2 regions of the Acetobacter senegalensis genome follow, and region 1 is predicted to be linked to the other one. Evidence: predicted binding sites of a transcription regulator. Region 1 holds the regulator's gene; the other holds the start of a gene.
What was found. The regulator HrcA, encoded in region 1, represses chaperone genes, less so after heat shock. The targets are predictions, from matches to a motif close to GTTNGCACTCNCNNNNNGNGAGTGCNAAC.

Region 1 (9,192 bases):
TCCTGCGGTGACGCTAGCAGACAGAAAAATGACGCTAAAAGCAAGAGGCGTCTTGCATCTTCAGGTAAAAGAGCTGTTACAACACGATGCAGGTGCCACTTGGGATCGTGGGGGGGCACGCAGAGGGAACAGTGTCATCCTAAGAGGTGGGAAGAGAGGGCATTAGGGGAAAGGTCCACATTCAGCCCGGAGCAGGAGGCTAAAGGCTGCCCAGCCTATCAAAGTGCTGGGCAGTTCAGAGCACAGAGATCAGTCTGCGGAAAGCGAAGTAAGAAAATCAGAAACGTTTTTAAAAAGATGTTTCTGATCAAGACATTTTTTTGCGAACAGAAGAGCCTGTTTTTTGCGGGCTTCCCGGCTTTCCGTATTGGGCAGAACAGAGAAATCGGCAACGTGTGCATAGCCGATAATGCGGCGGATGATTTCCGCACCACAGTATCCAACCATGTCCTGAAAAATACTTTCCAGGAAAAGAGTTTTTTCTCGTTCTGAAATGCCGCCTTGGGTGGGGGCGTAATACAGGGCCGCCGGGTCGGAAGGGGTAGGCTGTGTGTTCCACAAATGAAGGAAGTGCTCTGTAAAGCTGCCCCAGAACAAGGTGATCATCTGTTTATGAAGGTGTGTGGCCGCAGTGTCCGGCGTGGCAAATAAACTGAGCACGAGATTTGCGACAAACAGTCCGGCATCAAAGCCAATAGGACCGTAGATCGCAAATTCGCCGTCTATGACACGTGTATCGTCTTCCGTGGTCATGATGGAGCCCGTGTGGAGGTCTCCATGCAGAAGGGCCTGTGGGCAGGAAAGAAAGCGCAGACGCAGTGAATCGATCCGGGCCAGCACATTCTCGTCAGCACGAATGGCGTCCACCACAGGTGTCAGGCCCGGTTCTGCCCAGTGGTTACGGGGGTGATTATGGTACGGGTCTGTCAGCACCAGATCAACCGTAATACGGGTGAGTGTCTGGTTGCGGGCAAAACAGATGCGGCGGTCCATAACGGGTTCAAAAGGGGCTGCCAGCAGGGACGTGGCAAATGTGCTGTGGGCCACAAAGCGCCCAATCCGAGCAGCTATTTCCGGGATAACCGGCCCGTTCATAAGGGCTGTGCGTAAAACGGTATGGCCAGAAAGGCTTTTGACAATCAGGATAAACTGTTCCGGGTCAAAATGCAGGCATTCTGTTGTAAGGTCTGGCACGTGGGGAAACACGTTGCGCAGATAGGCGGCTTCAAAAAAAGTGCGATCCAGCGGCATTTTCCAGGATGGATCAACCCGAACGTGCGGAAGCGCCTGTTTCAGGCAAACCCCTCCGTTCGAGCCTTCAGCCAGAAACACCATATTCAGGTTGCCATCACTCACTTCCCGGATGGTCCATGTTTCCGGCGCGCTGCCAAGGCGCGCGGCAATGGTGGGAAGAGAGGCCACATAGGATCTTACACCCTCAGCATCCAGTGTGCGGTAAGCGGTGTTCTGTGTGGTCATGGAGTCCTTGTCCTGAACAGCTGATAGAAAAACAGCCGGGGAATTCCCCGGCTGGCGCACCGTATCAGACAAAAACTCTGTTTTCCAATAGTGGTATCAATCAAGGCACGATTCACGGAAGGATTTAAAGGCGCGAGCACGGTGGCTGATGGCATTTTTCTCGGCGTCCGCCATTTCCGCAAAGGTGCGGGTTTCCCCTTCCGGCGTGAAAATGGGGTCATATCCGTGGCCTTTATCTCCCCGTGGGGGCCACGTGATCTGCCCATTGATACGCCCTTCAAAACTGCGGGTGGTGCCGTCCGGAAAAGCAAGGCACAGCACGCAGATAAACCACGCATCGCGTTCGTCTTCGCCAATTCCCTCGTGAATGCGGGCCATGGCAGCGGGAAAGTCTTTATCCGGCCCGGCCCAGCGTGCGGAATAAATGCCGGGTGCTCCCCCAAGGGCGGAAACACACAGGCCGGAATCATCGGCCAGCGCGGGCAGGCCCGTGGCTTTGGATGCGGCGACAGCCTTGAGGGCGGCGTTGCCTGCAAACGTGGTTTCCGTCTCGTCCGGTTCAGGAAGGTCAAGATCCCCGGCAGAGAGCACGGTAATGCCGAAATCAGCAAGGAGAGAGGAAAATTCAGCAAGTTTGCCTTTGTTGTGGCTGGCCAGAACCAGTTTGTCGCCAGATTTCAAAATGGGGTTTGTCATGGGGTCAGTGGCCTTCTGCTGCGTTCACTGCGGCTGTCTGGGCATCAAACAGCACGGAAACACCCTGCCGGGCGAGGCCGAACATGGCGGTGAAAGAGTCTTCCATAAAGGGAGCGTCTTCGGCTGTGGCCTGAATTTCCACAATGCGCCGGTCTGCGGTCAGTACAAAATTGGTGTCGGCTGCTGCGGCGCTGTCTTCCGCATAGTCCAGATCCAGCACAGGGCCGGCTTCCGTCAACCCGCAGGAGACAGCCGCAACCTGTCCGCGCAGGGGCAACTGGCGCAGCACATGCGCGGCCACCAATTTACCCAGAGCCAACCGTAGCGCCACCCATGCACCGGTAATGGCGGCGCAACGGGTGCCACCATCTGCATTCAGAACGTCGCAATCCAGCGTGATGCTGATTTCACCTAGCGCGGGCAGGTCCACCACAGAACGCAGGGAGCGACCAATCAACCGCTGGATTTCCTGTGTCCGACCGGATTGTTTGCCCTTGGCGGCCTCTCGCAGGCCGCGCGAATGGGTGGCACGGGGCAGCATGCCATATTCGGCTGTTACCCATCCTGAACCCTTTCCGCGCAGAAAGGCTGGAACACGGTTTTCCACACTGGCCGTACAGAGCACTTCCGTGCCGCCCACGCGGATAAGGGCGGAGCCTTCCGCATGGTGGGCAAAACCGGTTTCAATTGTAACGGGGCGCATCTGGTCTGGCTGACGGCCGGAAGGGCGCATGAGGAAGGGCTCCTGACAAAAAAACGAGGGGTCCCTGCACATAAAGGGATTTGCGCCAGAGCGGAACCGCGTGACGGTCTCCGGTTACACAGGTGCGTCGGTGCCGCGAGACGTGCGTTATGTCTGCCTGAAAGGGTCAGGGACTGCTCACTCTTGCGTTGAAGGGACTTGCTCTCTTGTCAGACGCACGCCAGATGCGCAGAAGATCAGGATATGTCTGTTTGGCCTGATTTACCGGCTGGATCATTTTGAAGGAGGAGGCCTGTCATCATGAAGCGTGGTCTGCTGCCCGTAAAATCGCCCCTGCCGCCGGAACTGGATGGCAGATCCGCCGCGATTTTGCGCGAAATTGTGGAAGAATACGTGGCAAGCGGTGAACCCGTAGGTTCCCGTACGCTCTCACGCCGGTTGGGGTTGCCACTTTCTCCGGCGACCATTCGGAATGTCATGGCCTCATTGACGGAAGCGGGGTTGCTGTTTTCTCCCCACACCTCCGCCGGGCGTCTGCCTACGGAAAAAGGGCTGCGGCTGTTTGTGGATGGCCTGCTGCAATTTGGCAGCCTTTCAGAAGAGGAGCAGGCCGGTATTGGTCGGTCTCTGGAAGCGCGTGGGCGCTCCTTGCAGGAGACGTTGACGGAGGCTTCGGCTCTGCTCTCTGGCATGTCCGATGCAGCCGGGTTGGTGGTGGCTCCCAAGGGGGAGGGCGGCATCAAGCATATTGAGTTTGTCGCACTTGGCGGCAATCGGGCGCTGGTTGTCCTTGTCGGCACTGATGGCCATGTGGAGAATCGGGTGATGGAAACCCCGGTGGGCATGCCTCCCTCGGCTCTGGTGGAAGCAGCCAATTACCTGAATGCCCGTGTTTTAGGCACAACCCTGCATGATCTGCGTGACAGGGTTGGTGCTGAAATGACGGAGAATCAGAACGCGCTGGACCAGTTGACGGCCGAGGTGGTGGAAAGTGGTCTGGCTGTGTGGGGCGGTGGTGCGGATGAACGCGGCGGCACCCTGATTATTCGCGGTCAAGGCAAGCTGCTGGCGGATGTGGATGGGCAGGAACGCCTGTTAGCTATTCAGACCCTGTTTGACCGGCTGGAAACGCAGGAAACCATGATGCGCCTGCTGGAACTGGCGGAAAATTCGGCAGGGGTGAGGATTTTCATCGGGGCGGAAAGTGGATTGTTCGGGGCCTCCGGCATGTCCATGGTCGTGGCCCCAGCCCGGAACGAGGCCAACCGGATTGTAGGGGCCATTGGCGTGATTGGCCCCACGCGCATCAATTACGGTCGCATTATTCCGGTGGTGGATTATACGGCCCGTTTTCTGGGTGAAATGCTGGGCTAGATGGGGTGTTCCGGTAAAACGGAACAGTGACATTAAAGGCAAACTCCGTTGGAAAAGGCTGGTCCGGCGGGGAGAGGTGTCTTTTTGCCATCATGTGGTCAATATGGCGCATGAGAAGGAAGACGGCAGCGCATGGGAATGATAAAGGACCTGCATGACACGAACTCCGTCTTCTGGTGACTCTGGGTCTTCTTCTGACAAGAAAGAAGAAAACGCTTCTTCCCGGCAGGGTGTAACGCTGCGCAGGCCACGTTTCCGCCAATGGCGGGGGCTTCTGGGCACAGTGGCTGCCGTGGGGCTTGTTGGCGTAACGGGGGCGTCCCTGCTGGTCTGGCACCAGTATGAAGGTATTGTGGCGGATCTGCCGACGGTGGAAGGGCTACGGACCTACCAGCCGCCTGTAATGAGCCGCCTTTATGCATCAGATGACAAGGTGATTGCCGAACTGGCAGATGAACGCCGGGTGTTTGTGCCGTACAGCGCTATTCCGGACCGGGTGAAAAACGCCTTTATTGCAGCGGAAGACCAGAAATTCTGGACCCATAAAGGGGTGGACCCGGTCGCCATTATACGCGCAGGTCTGACCGATCTTACTCGCGGCAAGGGGCGCAGGCCTATTGGTGCGTCCACCATCACGCAGCAGGTGGCGCGCGTCATGCTGCTGGGCAGTAATGCTGTCTCCATGAAGCGCAAGGCCAAGGAAGCGTTTCTGGCCATGCGCATTGAGCAGGTGCTGCCCAAGGAGAAGATTCTCGAAATCTATCTGAACGAAATTTACATGGGCAGCGGCGCCTATGGCATTGCCGCCGCCGCGCAGACATATTTCAACAAGCCGCTTGATCAGCTTGATGATGCCGAGGCAGCTTTCCTTGGCGCGTTGCCCAAATCTCCGACCAATTACAACCCGATCCGGTTTCCGGATGCCGCGCGTGGGCGACGGAACTGGGTGCTGGAGCGGATGGCCGAAACAGGCGCCATTACGCATGAGGCTGCCCGGTCAGCAGAAGCCGAGCCTCTGATCCCGCACGCCTTTGTGCGCCCCGGTCCGGCTCCCGGGTCTGAATGGTTTGCTGAGGAAGTGCGGCGCGAACTGTTGGAACGGTACGGGCAGGACACGACGCTACAGGGCGGGCTGGAAGTGCACACCAGTCTGGACCCCGCATTGCAGCTTACGGCGCAGACCACCCTGCGACAGGGCCTGATGGCGTATGACCGGGCACATGGCGGCTGGCGTGGCCCTATCAAACATCTGGCAGAGGTCACGTCCTCTTCTTCTCAGGAGGACTGGGTGGCGGCCCTGCAGGCCGTGCCGGTGCCGCTGGGAATGCTGGATCAATGGCGGTTGGCTGTGGTGCTTGACCCTTCTCGCGGCCGGGTGGGCTGGCTTGAAGGGGGCATCATGCGGCGGGGCGCTGCCACGCAGGGCGGAACACCACAAACCGCGCAGGTGCTGGAACGTGATCTGGCATGGACGCGCCGGTTCCGCCTGTTGAGAGCGGGCGATGTGGTGATGATTGAACCTCAGGCCCAAGGGGAGCGTGTGGCGCTGATGCAAGTGCCGCATGTTGAAGGCGCTGTGGTGACCCTCAATGTGCATACTGGGCGCGTGATGGCGTTGGTGGGGGGCTGGTCTTTCCAGACATCACAGTTTGACCGCGCAACGCAGGCGCTGCGTCAGCCCGGCTCATCCTTCAAGCCGTTTGTGTATCTACAGGCCATGGAGCAGGGCATTTCTCCCTCTCAGGCCTTTGACGATTCTCCAGTTTCTTACGGGGCGTGGCACCCCAACAACTATGAAAAGGATTTCTGGGGGCCAACGTCCCTGCATGATGCGTTGCGGGAATCCCGCAACCTCGTGACCATCCGGTTGGCTGCGCATATCGGCATCAAGAATGTGGCTGATCTGGCAACGCGAATCGGGCTTGTGGACTCCATGCCGCACGTGCTGCCTGCGGCTCTGGGGGCCGTGGAAACCACGGTGCTGAAAGAAGCGGGAGCCTACGCCACGTTGGCTGCCGGGGGCCGGAAAGTAACCCCGACCCTGATAGATGATGTGCAGGACCGGCAGGGTAAGGTGATCTGGCGGCCGGAAGGGCTTTCTCTGGTTTCTGTCGCTGCTCAGACTGCCGCAGAGCAACAGGCTGCGGGTCATGAGAATGAACCAGACGCCATCTTCCCTGATGGCAAGCCGGATGCCGCGCAGCCGCAGCCGCCAGCACCCGCGCCAGTAACCACCCCGGCACCGTCTGCCTCCGTGCAGAACAGCGCAGATCTTCCCGGTGTGGATGATCAGCCTGCCGTCAAGGATGATCGGCCGAGAGTGGCGTCAGAACAAAGCACGTTCCAGATCACCACCATGTTGCAGGATGTCATCCGTCGCGGCACCGGGGTGCAGGCTGGCAAAGGGATTGATCGCCCTGTAGCGGGCAAAACCGGCACCAGCCAGAATTTCAATGATGCGTGGTTTGCCGGTTACTCACCCGATCTGGTGACGGTCGTGTGGATCGGGTTCGATTCGCCTCAATCTCTGGGCAAGAATGAGACCGGGGGGGCCATTGCTGGTCCTATCTGGAACAAGATCATGAAGACTGCCTTTGAGGGGTACCCCAAGCTTGATTTCCCCGTGCCGGAGGGTGTTACGCTGGTGCGGTATGATACGGGCCGTGGCGTTGCGATTGATGCGTTCAAGCCTGATCAGATTCCGGGTGTAAGCGTCAGTCTGGCTGATAATGGCGCGTCTCAGGAACTGACGGCAGCCGATACTGGCGCTGAAAACATGCCCGATTCGGAAAGTGATATGGCCGCCGGTGGCGGGCAGCCCGGCGCGGGTGGGACTGCTGCGGGCAATAGCGCTACGCCAGCACCCGGTACACCACACCCTGCGCAGGAGCCTTCCGGGGGTGACATTGGCATGGGCGGCCTTTATTGAGGCCGCTTACAAGAGGCTGTCTGAACAGTCTCTCTGCAATTCAAGCAAGTCTTAGAAGTGATGGAGAAACGGCCTGATGTCTGCCGAGACGGAAGCCCTTAACGACCAGATCAAGCAGTCAGTGGCGCTGCTGAGGAGGCATCTTTAACTGGGATGTCGCACAGGCCAGACTGGCCGAACTGAACAACCAGGCAGAAGATCCTGATTTATGGAATGACCCGGAAGCCGCCCAGAAGCTGATGCGTGAACGCACGCTGCTGGCTGGACAGGTAGAAGGGGTTCTGGCGCTTGAAAACAGCGTGCAGGATACTTGTGAGCTTGTTGAGCTGGCCGAGGCTGAAGGGGACGCCGAAGTGGTTCAGGAAGCCATTTCAACCCTGAAGCAACTGGCGGAAGAAGCCAAGCGGCGTGAGACGGAAAGCCTGCTTTCTGGCGAGGCCGACAGCAATGACTGCTATCTGGAAGTCAATGCTGGCGCTGGCGGCACCGAGGCGCAGGACTGGGCGGAAATGATGCTGCGCATGTACACCCGCTGGGCAGAAGCGCATGGCTACAAGGTCACGCTGATGGAAAGCTCGGAAGGGGAACAGGCGGGGCTGAAATCGGCCACCATTCTGGTCTCTGGCCCCAATGCCTATGGTTGGCTGAAAACCGAAGCTGGCGTGCATCGGCTTGTGCGGATTTCTCCGTTTGATGCGGCAGCCCGACGGCAGACGTCCTTTGCCTCTGTCTGGGTCTATCCGGTTATTGATGATTCGATCGAGATTGAAGTCAATGATTCTGACCTGAAGGTGGATACGTTCCGGGCATCCGGTGCGGGCGGGCAGCACGTTAACAAAACGGATTCTGCCATCCGTATCACCCATATTCCCACCGGGATTGTGGTGGCCTGTCAGACAGACCGTTCACAGCATCGGAACCGTGCCACTGCCATGCAGATGCTGCGTGCGCGCCTGTATGAAGCCGAACTTCAGAAGCGTGAAGCCGCAGCGGCTGCCACGGAAGCTGCCAAGACCGATATTGGTTGGGGGCATCAGATTCGGTCCTACGTTCTGGCGCCGTATCAGATGGTCAAGGATCTGCGTACAGGCGTGGAAACCGGGAATCCGGATGCGGTGCTGGATGGCGCGCTGGATGACTTCATGGCGGCGGCCTTGGCCGCGCGTGTGGGGGCTACACGTTCTGAGGCCAGTGCCTCCGCCCAGTAAGGCTGCGTTCAAAATAAGAAGGTTTTGTTACAAAGCGGGCTGCCTCTGGCAGGCCCGCTTTTTTATAATCCGTTTTATATTTCGTGGCAGACCGAAACTCTTTCTTCATGCTGCGCGTTTAGACGCTATTTTTTTTCAAAATGACAATGAAATGAAAAGAAGCATAACCAGACAGCATTTAGTGATTTTTGGCTGAAATATGGCGTTTTTCTGCGGGGTGCAGTTGCGTGCTCAAATTTTAGGCAGAACGCTTTGTGTGGGGCAGCATTATTTTCGATCAAGAACATTCTTGACAGAACTGTTCTCAAATTGCCCAATCAGGATCAGGAAGATGGCAGCTATGCAGCTCTGTCAGTCTATCCAGTGCTGAGGCACGAAATGTTGGTTTGTAACCGCCACTTTCAGCGCCCGAGTATCGGGGGTGGATGCAGACCGGCGTTTTATGGCTGGCGTGGAAGAAGGAGGATGTAGAAATATGAAGGACCGCACGCAACAGCAACGGAGACCGATGCATTACGTCGTCGGGACAGGAGCTGTTGTCGGTGTTGTTGCTCTGCTGGTAGTCATTCTGCTGCATGTATTGGCGGTTATGGGCCTAGTGCTGGGTATGGGAACGTCCACCAGCGTCCCGGTGCCCAAACCACCGATCAAGACCAGAATTCTACCACCACCACCACCACCGCCCCCCCCACCACCACCGCCGCCGCCGCCGCCGACATGGCGGTTCCGCCGCCGCCCGTATATTCCGCCGCCGAAGATTCAGCTGCCGCCGCCGCCGAACCCGCCGATCAAGCATGTTTCGC
Region 2 (9,192 bases), 1.1 Mb from region 1:
ATTGAAGATATTCTGGTAACGGACGGACGGCCGGGCGAACCAGCGTCCTCCCTGTTTCTGGAATTCACGCGGGACGATGCCTCTCAGCCGTTCGGCTGGATGGTGGAGGCACGGGCGCTCCGTGTGGCTCTGAATGAAACCTTGCACACTCAGCCCAACCTGACGGTTCTGGCCCCGGCAGAAGCGACTGTGGAACGGCAGGCCGATGGCGCGACGGTGCGGCTGCACGATGGCCGGACCTTCCGCGCTTCTGTCGTGGTCGCGGCTGATGGCCGGAAAAGCCGCCTGCGTTCACAAGCTGGTATTCCGTTGACCAAACTCTCCTACGGGCAGACGGCCATTGTCTGCGCCATTGCGCATGAATTCCCGCATGATAACGGCGCGTTGGAACATTTTCTGCCAGCAGGCCCCTTTGCCCAACTGCCCATGACCGGAACAGAGAGCCATCCCTATCTGTCCGCTATTGTGTGGAGTGATAAGGATGGCGTAGCCGAACGGTTTGCCGCTCTGCCGGATGAGGTGTTTGCCCGCGAAATCGAACGCCGTATGGGGAACACCCGGCTGGGCAAGGTGACGCCGGTGGGGCGGCGCTGGACCTATCCGCTTTCTGCTCAATATGCGCAGCGTTACACGGATACGCGCCTGCTGCTTGTTGGGGATGCCGCCCATGGCATTCACCCTATTGCAGGGCAGGGGCTTAATCTGGGGTTTCGGGATATTATCGCGCTGAGTGACATTATGATTACTGCGCACGCAAAGGGCGAGGATCTGGGTGGCCCAGCGTTGCTGGCGCGGTATCAGGCGCGCTGCCGTCCGGCCAATATGCTGATGCTTGCGGCAACCGATACACTTGATAGACTGTTCAGCAACAACAATCCCGTTATTCGTCTGGCGCGTGATCTGGGTATTGCAGGCGTCAACCGGTTTCCCAAGCTGCGCAAGGCCTTTGTGCGCCACGCCATGGGGATTTGATCGTTTCTCATTCTGGAGAGAACTCACCGATGAACAAGGTGCATTCCAATTCTGTTCTATCCAGTCATTTTGATGAGGCCAGCATGGCGTGCGGCCCTCAACTGGAAGTCCTGTGGCAACAGATGATCGCCCAGGCCTGCGTCTGCAATGACCCTCTGGTGCGCGGCCTTCTGGCTACCGGGATACGCAGCCACTCCGATTTTGCCTCCGCACTGGCAGCCCTGTTGGGGCGCAAGCTGGGGGATCGCTCCGTTGCGGCAGATGCGCTCTCTGAACTGGTAATGGAAGGGTTTGAAGCGCAGCCCGAAATTGTCTGCGCTTCTGCCGCTGATATGGTAGCCATTCGGGAGCGTGATCCTGCCTGCCCGGATTACGTGACGCCGTTTCTGTTCTTCAAGGGCTTTCATGCCGTGCAGAGCTATCGTGTGGCGCACTGGCTCTGGCATGAAGGCAGGCGGCATCTGGCCTTGCATCTGCAAAGCCGCGCGTCCGAATTGTTTGGTGTCGATATTCACCCGGCTGCCCGTCTTGGCAGGCGCATCCTGTTTGACCACGGGACCGGTATTGTGGTGGGGGAAACCTGCATTATTGAGGATGATGTCTCCCTGTTGCAGGAAGTGACGCTCGGCGGCACTGGCAAACATAGCGGAGACCGTCACCCCAAGGTACGGCGCGGGGTGCTGATCGGGGCTGGCGCTAAAGTGCTGGGCAATATCGAAGTTGGCGAAGGCGCAAAAATAGGAGCGGGCTCCATTGTTCTGGAATCCGTACCGCCCTTTACCACCGTCGTTGGCAATCCGGCCCGCAAGGTGGGCACCCGTCACTCCGGCATGCCCGCTTTCACCATGGACCAGATGCTACCGCCGATTGACTATATTATCTGAGCGGCTTGCAACGCTAAGGCACCCTGCAATCTGCACGCCTAAGAGAAAGTAGGGAGTGGGAGTGGAAGCAGAGTGTGTTTTTTACACGCACTCTGTTCGCCACGCCGAACACGGGCTTCCTCATTCCGATGGGACAAGGGAACAAGAGACGTTTCTCTCACCAGCGTGGGTAAACGTTCGCCCTAAAGGCTTCTGTTTGTTGTCCCCGGTCCTTCTTTCGCCTGATCCTGATGCTCTTCAAAAACCCGTTCTAGCCCCAAAAATCCCTTGCGTTGCTTGGGACTGGACCTTTCAAATGGCCTCCCAGCCTCCCAGCCTCCCAGCCTCCCAGCCTCCCAGCCTCCCAGCCTCCCAGCCTCCCAGCCTCCCAGCCTCCCAGCCTCCCAGCCTCCCAGCCTCCCAGCCTCCCAGCCTCCCAGCCTCCCAGCCTCCCAGCCTCCCAGCCTCCCAGCCTCCCAGCCTCCCAGCCTCCCAGCCTCCCAGCCTCCCAGCCTCCCATGCCCTCCAGTCTGGGGAGGTGGTAATCGCTTTCTAAAGCCCCTTAAAAAAACAAGTGAGAGGGACGGCGACGGGAGACTATGGCTTTCTTGGGACGTAGGAGAGGGTTCAGGAGAGCACTTCCATTCTGTTCACATCGACCATGCCGAAATCCGTGATTTTCAGGTGGGGAATAACGGGCAGCGGTAGGAAGGCCAGTTGCAGGAAGGGTTCTTCCAGCGTGCAGCCGAGGGTGCGCGCAGCGGCGCGGAGCGTGATAAGTTGGTCACGTACCACTTCAAATGGTGCATCGCTCATCAGGCCAGCCACGGGCAGGGGCATATCCGCCAGAACTTTGCCGTGCTGCACAACAACAAAGCCTCCGCCCAGCTTTTCCAGATGGTTCACAGCTTCTGCCATGTCAGCCGGGTCCATGCCCACTACGCAGATATTGTGACTGTCATGCCCCACGGAGGAGGCAATGGCCCCACTGGTCAGACCAAAGCCCTTCACAAAGCCCCGACCTATGTTGTCGTTATGCCCGTGGCGCGCCACCACACATACAGCGGCAATATCCTGCGTGACATCTGGCAGCACCACGCCCTCTTTGGTAGGCAGATCGGCCTTGAGGAAAGGCGTTATGATCTGGCCCGGTATCAGGCCAATAACGGGGCGTTCTGTTCCATCACCATGCACAAGCATATCAACGGCAGTCACGGGGGCAGGGAGTTGTACGCTGCCAATACCTGTTGCGGGGAGGATATCCCGTGTTTCAAACAGGGCATCATTTACCAGCCGGCCCGCGCTGATCACGTCTGAAACGCGACATTCGCGCAGGTCATCCAGCAGGACAATATCCGCGCGGCGGCCGGGGGCGATCAGCCCTCTGTCCCGCAGGCCAAAAGCCTGTGCCGCGCTGAGTGTGGCACAGCGATAGGCGGCCAGAGGCTCCACGCCCAGAGAGATAGCAAGCCGGATGAGGTAATCCAGATGGCCTTCATGGGCGATTTCAAGCGGGTTACGGTCATCCGTGCAGAAAGCGAAGAACTGTGCCGTCTGCGGTGTGAGCAAAGGCACGAGGGCTCTGAGATCCTTGCAGACGGAGCCTTCGCGGATCAGCACCATCATGCCTTTGCGGATTTTCTCCAAGGCTTCTTCGGCTGTGGTGGCTTCATGATCGGTGGTGATGCCAGCCGCCAGATAGCCATTCAGCTTGCGGCCACGCATAAGGGGCGCATGTCCATCAATGTGGCAGCCTTCAAAGGCTTCCAGCTTTTCTATGCACTCCGGGTCACAGTTCAGAACCCCCGGAATGTTCATGAATTCCGCCAGGCCGATCACCTTGGGGTGTGTGCGGTAAGGGGCAAGGTCTACGGCCCGAAGGCATGCGCCGGAGGTTTCCAGCGCCGTAGAAGGCACACAACTGGAGAGATTGACCCGTAGATCCATGATGGTGCGGGTCGCGGCCTCCGTGAAGTAGTCCAGCGCTGCCCGCCCCAGAACGTTCGCCATTTCGTGCGGGTCGCAAATGGCGGTGGTTACACCATGGGGTAGGACGCAGCGGTCAAATTCAAAAGGCGTGATCAGCGAAGATTCAACATGCAGATGCGTATCAATAAAGCCCGGCACGGCAATGCGGTTCCGGCCTTCAATAATGCGCTTGCCCTCGTACGTGTCCAGCGTGCCGACAATTCTGTCCCCGCACAGGGCGATATCCGTGGGAATAAGCTCTCCGGTTACCAGATCAAACAGCCGGACATTCTTGATGACCGTATCCGCTATTTCAGTTCCGCAACCTTGTGCAATGCGGTTGGAAAGTGTGCTGCCTGTCATGCCTGTTTCATTTCCCCCGTAAAGCAGGAGGCTGGCTGAGGCCTCAGTCTCCAAAAATCCTCATCAGCCCCGATCCGTTATTGTTCCTGATACGGGTGGGGAAGGCAAATGCTGTTTCTTTAAAAGAAAAAGGCGAGGGCAACCAAAGTTGCCACTCGCCTTTCAGGCTTTCCGCCCGTTTCGGAACGCAGCCGGAGCCGCCTACCAAAACGGTAAGGAAAAAGGACCTTAGAAGTCCATGCCGCCCATGCCGCCCATGTCAGGGCCGCCAGCCGGAGCCGCTTTCTTTTCCGGACGTTCTGCCACCATAGCTTCGGTGGTGATCAGCAGACCAGCAACAGAAGCTGCATCCTGCAGAGCCGTGCGAACAACTTTGGTCGGGTCGATAATACCGGCATCAACCAGGTTCTTGTATTCGCCAGCCTGTGCATCGAACCCGAAAGCGTATTCTTTGGATTCAAGCACCTTGTTGGCGATAACCGCACCATCTTCACCAGCGTTGTGAGCGATCTGGCGCAGCGGAGCCTGCAGAGCCTTGCGGATGATGTCACCACCAACGCGCTGATCGTCATTGTGGTAGTGCAGGTGAGACAGGTTGGCAGAAGCGCGGGCCAGAGCCGTGCCACCACCAGGAACAATGCCTTCTTCCACTGCAGCGCGGGTTGCGTGCAGGGCGTCATCAACGCGGTCCTTGCGTTCCTTGACTTCCACTTCCGTGGAGCCACCAACGCGGATCACGGCAACACCGCCAGCCAGCTTGGCCAGACGTTCCTGCAGCTTTTCACGGTCGTAGTCAGAGGTGGTTTCCTCGATCTGCGCACGGATCTGCTTGCAACGGCCCTTGATGTCGTCAGACTTGCCAGCACCATCAACAATGGTGGTGTTTTCCTTGTCGATACGCACCTTTTTGGCGGTGCCCAGCATCGGCAGGGTAACGGTTTCCAGCTTGATGCCCAGATCTTCGCTGATCACCTGGCCACCGGTCAGGATAGCGATATCTTCCAGCATGGCTTTACGACGGTCACCAAAGCCAGGAGCCTTGACAGCAGCAATTTTCAGGCCACCGCGCAGCTTGTTGACAACCAGGGTTGCCAGCGCTTCACCATCAACGTCTTCTGCAATGATCAGCAGCGGACGGCCAGACTGCACAACGGCTTCAAGCAGCGGCAGCATCGGCTGAAGAGAAGACAGCTTCTTTTCATGGATCAGGATGTAGGGGTTTTCCAGATCAGCCGTCATCTTCTCCGTGTTCGTCACGAAGTAGGGAGAGATGTAGCCGCGGTCGAACTGCATGCCTTCAACCACGTCCAGTTCTGTCTGGAAGTGCTTGGCTTCTTCAACCGTGATCACGCCTTCGGAGCCAACTTTCTGCATGGCTTCGGAGATCATCTGACCGATTTCAGATTCACCGTTAGCGGAGATCGTGCCAACCTGAGCTGTTTCAGCCGGGGTGGTGATCTTCTTGGTGTTCTTCTTCAGTTCTTCAACAACCGCAGCAACGGCCTTGTCGATACCGCGCTTGAGGTCCATCGGGTTCATGCCAGCGGCAACGGCCTTGTGGCCTTCACGCACAATGGCCTGAGCCAGAACGGTTGCAGTGGTCGTGCCGTCACCAGCGATATCGTTGGTTTTGGAAGCCACTTCGCGCAGCATCTGTGCGCCCATGTTTTCGAACTTGTCAGCAAGTTCGATTTCCTTGGCGACGGACACACCGTCCTTCGTGATGCGGGGAGCGCCGAAGCTCTTGTCCAGCACAACGTTACGGCCTTTGGGACCGAGCGTGACCTTAACAGCGTCTGCAAGGATGTCGACACCGCGCAGCATACGCTGGCGTGCGTCACCACCAAACTTTACGTCTTTGGCAGCCATTGAAATTCTCCTGTGAGGATCAGTTAAATATTGAAAAGCGGATCAGGGCGTCACTCAGGCGGAAATAATGCCCAGAATGTCGCTTTCTTTCATGATCAGCAGCTCTTCACCGTCGATCTTCACTTCTGTGCCGGACCATTTGCCGAACAGGATCTTGTCGCCAGCCTTGACATCAAGCGCTACGATCTGCCCCTGCTCATTGCGGGCACCCGGACCAACTGCGACCACTTTGCCTTCCATCGGCTTTTCTTTGGCCGTGTCAGGGATAATAATGCCGCCAACTGTCTTCTCTTCGCTTTCGAGACGACGGACGACTACTCGGTCGTGTAAAGGACGAAACTTCGTCATTATGGATCGCTCCACATTCATTTTTGCTGCGGTGGCGCCCTTGTCTGGAAGCGACACCACCTGCTTTTACCGCGCGTAACGAACGCCGCGTTGCGTTAGCACTCCCACCCCGGGAGTGCCAGAACAGGAGATAGGTTTGTCCTCCCCGAGAGTCAAGAAATGTGGAAAACTTTCTTCCAGTTTTAACACTTCACGCAAAAGGAGTCGCCGCCATGGGGCATGCAATCACACTACAGGCTGAGGACGGACACAGCTTTTCAGCCTATGAGGCAGGCGGAGCGGATCTGCCCTATGCGCTTGTTGTGGTGCAGGAAATTTTTGGCGTGAACGATCATATCCGCCATGTGTGTGATGATTTTGCGGCTCGCGGTTTTCATGTGATTTCGCCCGCTCTGTTTGACCGCGCCCAGCCGGGGACGGAGCTGGCGTATGACAAGGCCGGAATTGATCAGGGCCTGGCTCTTCGTGCCCAGATTCCCCCGGAAAAAACCTTGTTGGATCTGCGGGCGAGTGCGGCTGCGCTGGCGCATAAACGTGGCAGCGGGCGCAGCAAACCGGGCATTATCGGCTATTGTTGGGGCGGCACGCTGGCATGGCAGGCCGCAACCCATACGCATGATTTTGCAGCCGCTGTCTGTTGGTATGGTGGTGGTATTGCCGCCAGCCGCAACGAGACTCCGCATTGCCCGGTGGAAATGCATTTTGGCGGGCAGGATAGCAGTATTCCTCACATGGATGTGACCGCCATCAGGGAGGCGCAGCCGGGAATTGAAATTTTCGTGTATGACGAGGCAGGGCATGGCTTTGGCTGCGCGGAACGCTCGTCTTTCAACGCGGAGGCCTACCTTCTGGCGCAGCAGCGCAGTGTGGCGTTTCTGGAAGCGCATCTGAAGGGCTGAAACTGCCGGAATCGCGCACAGGCGGGGTATTTTGATTGACATTCCCGCCGCTTCATGAGCGGATAGAGGGGTCCTGTAGCCGGCATATGGTTGCCCGGCAGGAGACTATCAGGGAAAGTTACCCGCCTATGCCGACCGGTACAGTAAAATGGTTCAATGCCACCAAAGGCTTTGGCTTCATCGCTCCTGATGATGGAGGCAAAGACGTTTTTGTTCACATCACCGCTGTTCAGGCTGCTGGCCTGCGTGGTCTGAATGAGAATGAGAAGATTTCTTATGAACTCGTGACAGAGCGCGGCAAAGTGGCTGCTACAGAGCTCAAGCCTCTCTAAGGCTGCCTGCGGGGCGAGGGCGTTTACGCAACCTGCTCCGCACTCTCTGCAGAGACTGTCTGTTGGTTTCGCTAAAGCCGTGCCAACTGACACCTGTGGCACGATCTGGCAAGAAAACGCTACGTCGTTATTCTTGGTGGTTCCTGTTTGTCTCTGCTACACATTTTGATTATTCCAAAAATTATTTGAAAAGCCTGTCAGTTTTGTGCGGCAGTTTTTCTGCGTTGGATGATGTTGGTGTTTTTAAGCCAATATCCTTGCGCTGAGCTTTTCTATTCTGCTTTCATTACAGGTGGAAACGCACGCTGTTTCCGATTGCTGAGGGTTTAGACGCAGCCTTTTGACTTCAGCATGCAAAGCCGCCTCGTAAGGCATGTTGTCACGCCCCGAGTTGTCGCGTCCAGAGCGCGATGGGCCATCGCCGTTCAGTTTTGAGGCGTGCGTGGCAGAAAGTTTTCAATTTCCCGTGCTGTGTCCGCCAGCCCCATCCGTCGCACTTCGGCCCCCGGTGGGAAGGCTGAGAGCAGGCGCGAAGGCGTTCTGCGATCCAACAGCACAAAAACACCCCGATCTGACTGGCTGCGGATGAGCCGTCCAAACGCCTGACGCAGTCTGAGGCGGGCAATCCGGTCATCATATCCAGTTGTATCGCCACCAGAGAGATGAATGCGCCGTTCACGGTGCAGAATGTCAGGCCGGGGCCACGGAACACGCTCAAAAACCACCAGTCGCAGGGCATTTCCCGGCACATCCACACCGTCCCGCATGGCATCCGTACCCAGCAGGCAGGCATGTTCTTCCGTGCGGAAAATATCCACCAGCGTTGCGTTATCCATTGCATCGACATGCTGCGCATAAAGAGGCAGGCCGCTTTCCTCCAGCGCAGGCGCAATGCGGGAGTGAACGCCGCGCAGGCGCGATATGGCGGTGAACAGCCCGAGCCCTCCGCCACCAGAGGCCTGAAACAGGGTGCGATAGGCGGCAGCCAGATCGGCAATACTTCCATGGTCTATGTCGTTGACAATAAACGTGCGCGTCTGCCGGGCGTAATCGAAAGGACTACTCAGGCTGGCCCGAATGGCGGGGGCCGGAAAGTGGTTTGCTCCGGTTCGGGCTTCAGCCGCTTCCCACGCACGTTCCGATTCTTCCGAGTAAAGGTCTTCCGTCTGTCCCTCTTCTGTCGGGGGTTTGCGCGGGGTGTCAGACTGATCGCGCAGGGTGGCGGACGTAATCAGCATGCCCTGTGCAGGCATGGCCATAACCGCAGCAAAAGGCACGGTGGGGTCCAGCCAGTGGCGGTGCAGGCCTACATCCTGCTCACCCATGCGCTGTTTTTCCCGACGATCCAGTCGGATGAAATGAATGTGGGTCGGGGTGGCATCTGCTGGCGGTGGGTGATCCAGCGCGTCCAGCATGGCAATCCAGGCGTCCAGCCGGGTAATGGCCCGGCGGCGCAAGGCGCGCACCATAGCCTCAATTCGCCCTCGGGTGACGCTGTCCAGACTTTCTGCTTCATCCTGCAAACGGGCGTGCAGGCGTTCCGCTAGAATGCGGAGCGGTTCTGCCAGCCGCCCCAGT

Region 2: the regulator HrcA is predicted to act here: its motif matches at 6,478-6,506, upstream of groES (co-chaperone GroES).

What each region holds. Positions count from the first base shown of each region.
Region 1 covers NZ_LN606600.1:1,504,368-1,513,559, reverse strand. Annotated here, with positions in the region: gene mtnK (S-methyl-5-thioribose kinase) at 250-1,479, opposite strand; gene rdgB (RdgB/HAM1 family non-canonical purine NTP pyrophosphatase) at 1,576-2,175, opposite strand; gene rph (ribonuclease PH) at 2,180-2,908, opposite strand; gene hrcA (heat-inducible transcriptional repressor HrcA) at 3,179-4,252, shown strand; gene ASN_RS06685 (penicillin-binding protein 1A) at 4,407-7,181, shown strand; one part of gene prfB (peptide chain release factor 2) at 7,258-7,326, shown strand; one part of gene prfB (peptide chain release factor 2) at 7,328-8,389, shown strand; gene ASN_RS06675 (energy transducer TonB) at 8,865-9,192, shown strand, end outside.
Region 2 covers NZ_LN606600.1:416,329-425,520, reverse strand. Annotated here, with positions in the region: gene ASN_RS01830 (UbiH/UbiF/VisC/COQ6 family ubiquinone biosynthesis hydroxylase) at 1-972, shown strand, start outside; gene cysE (serine O-acetyltransferase) at 1,056-1,856, shown strand; gene ade (adenine deaminase) at 2,463-4,166, opposite strand; gene groL (chaperonin GroEL) at 4,395-6,035, opposite strand; gene groES (co-chaperone GroES) at 6,090-6,383, opposite strand; gene ASN_RS01800 (dienelactone hydrolase family protein) at 6,596-7,282, shown strand; gene ASN_RS01795 (cold-shock protein) at 7,411-7,614, shown strand; gene ASN_RS01790 (ATP-dependent DNA helicase) at 8,040-9,192, opposite strand, start outside.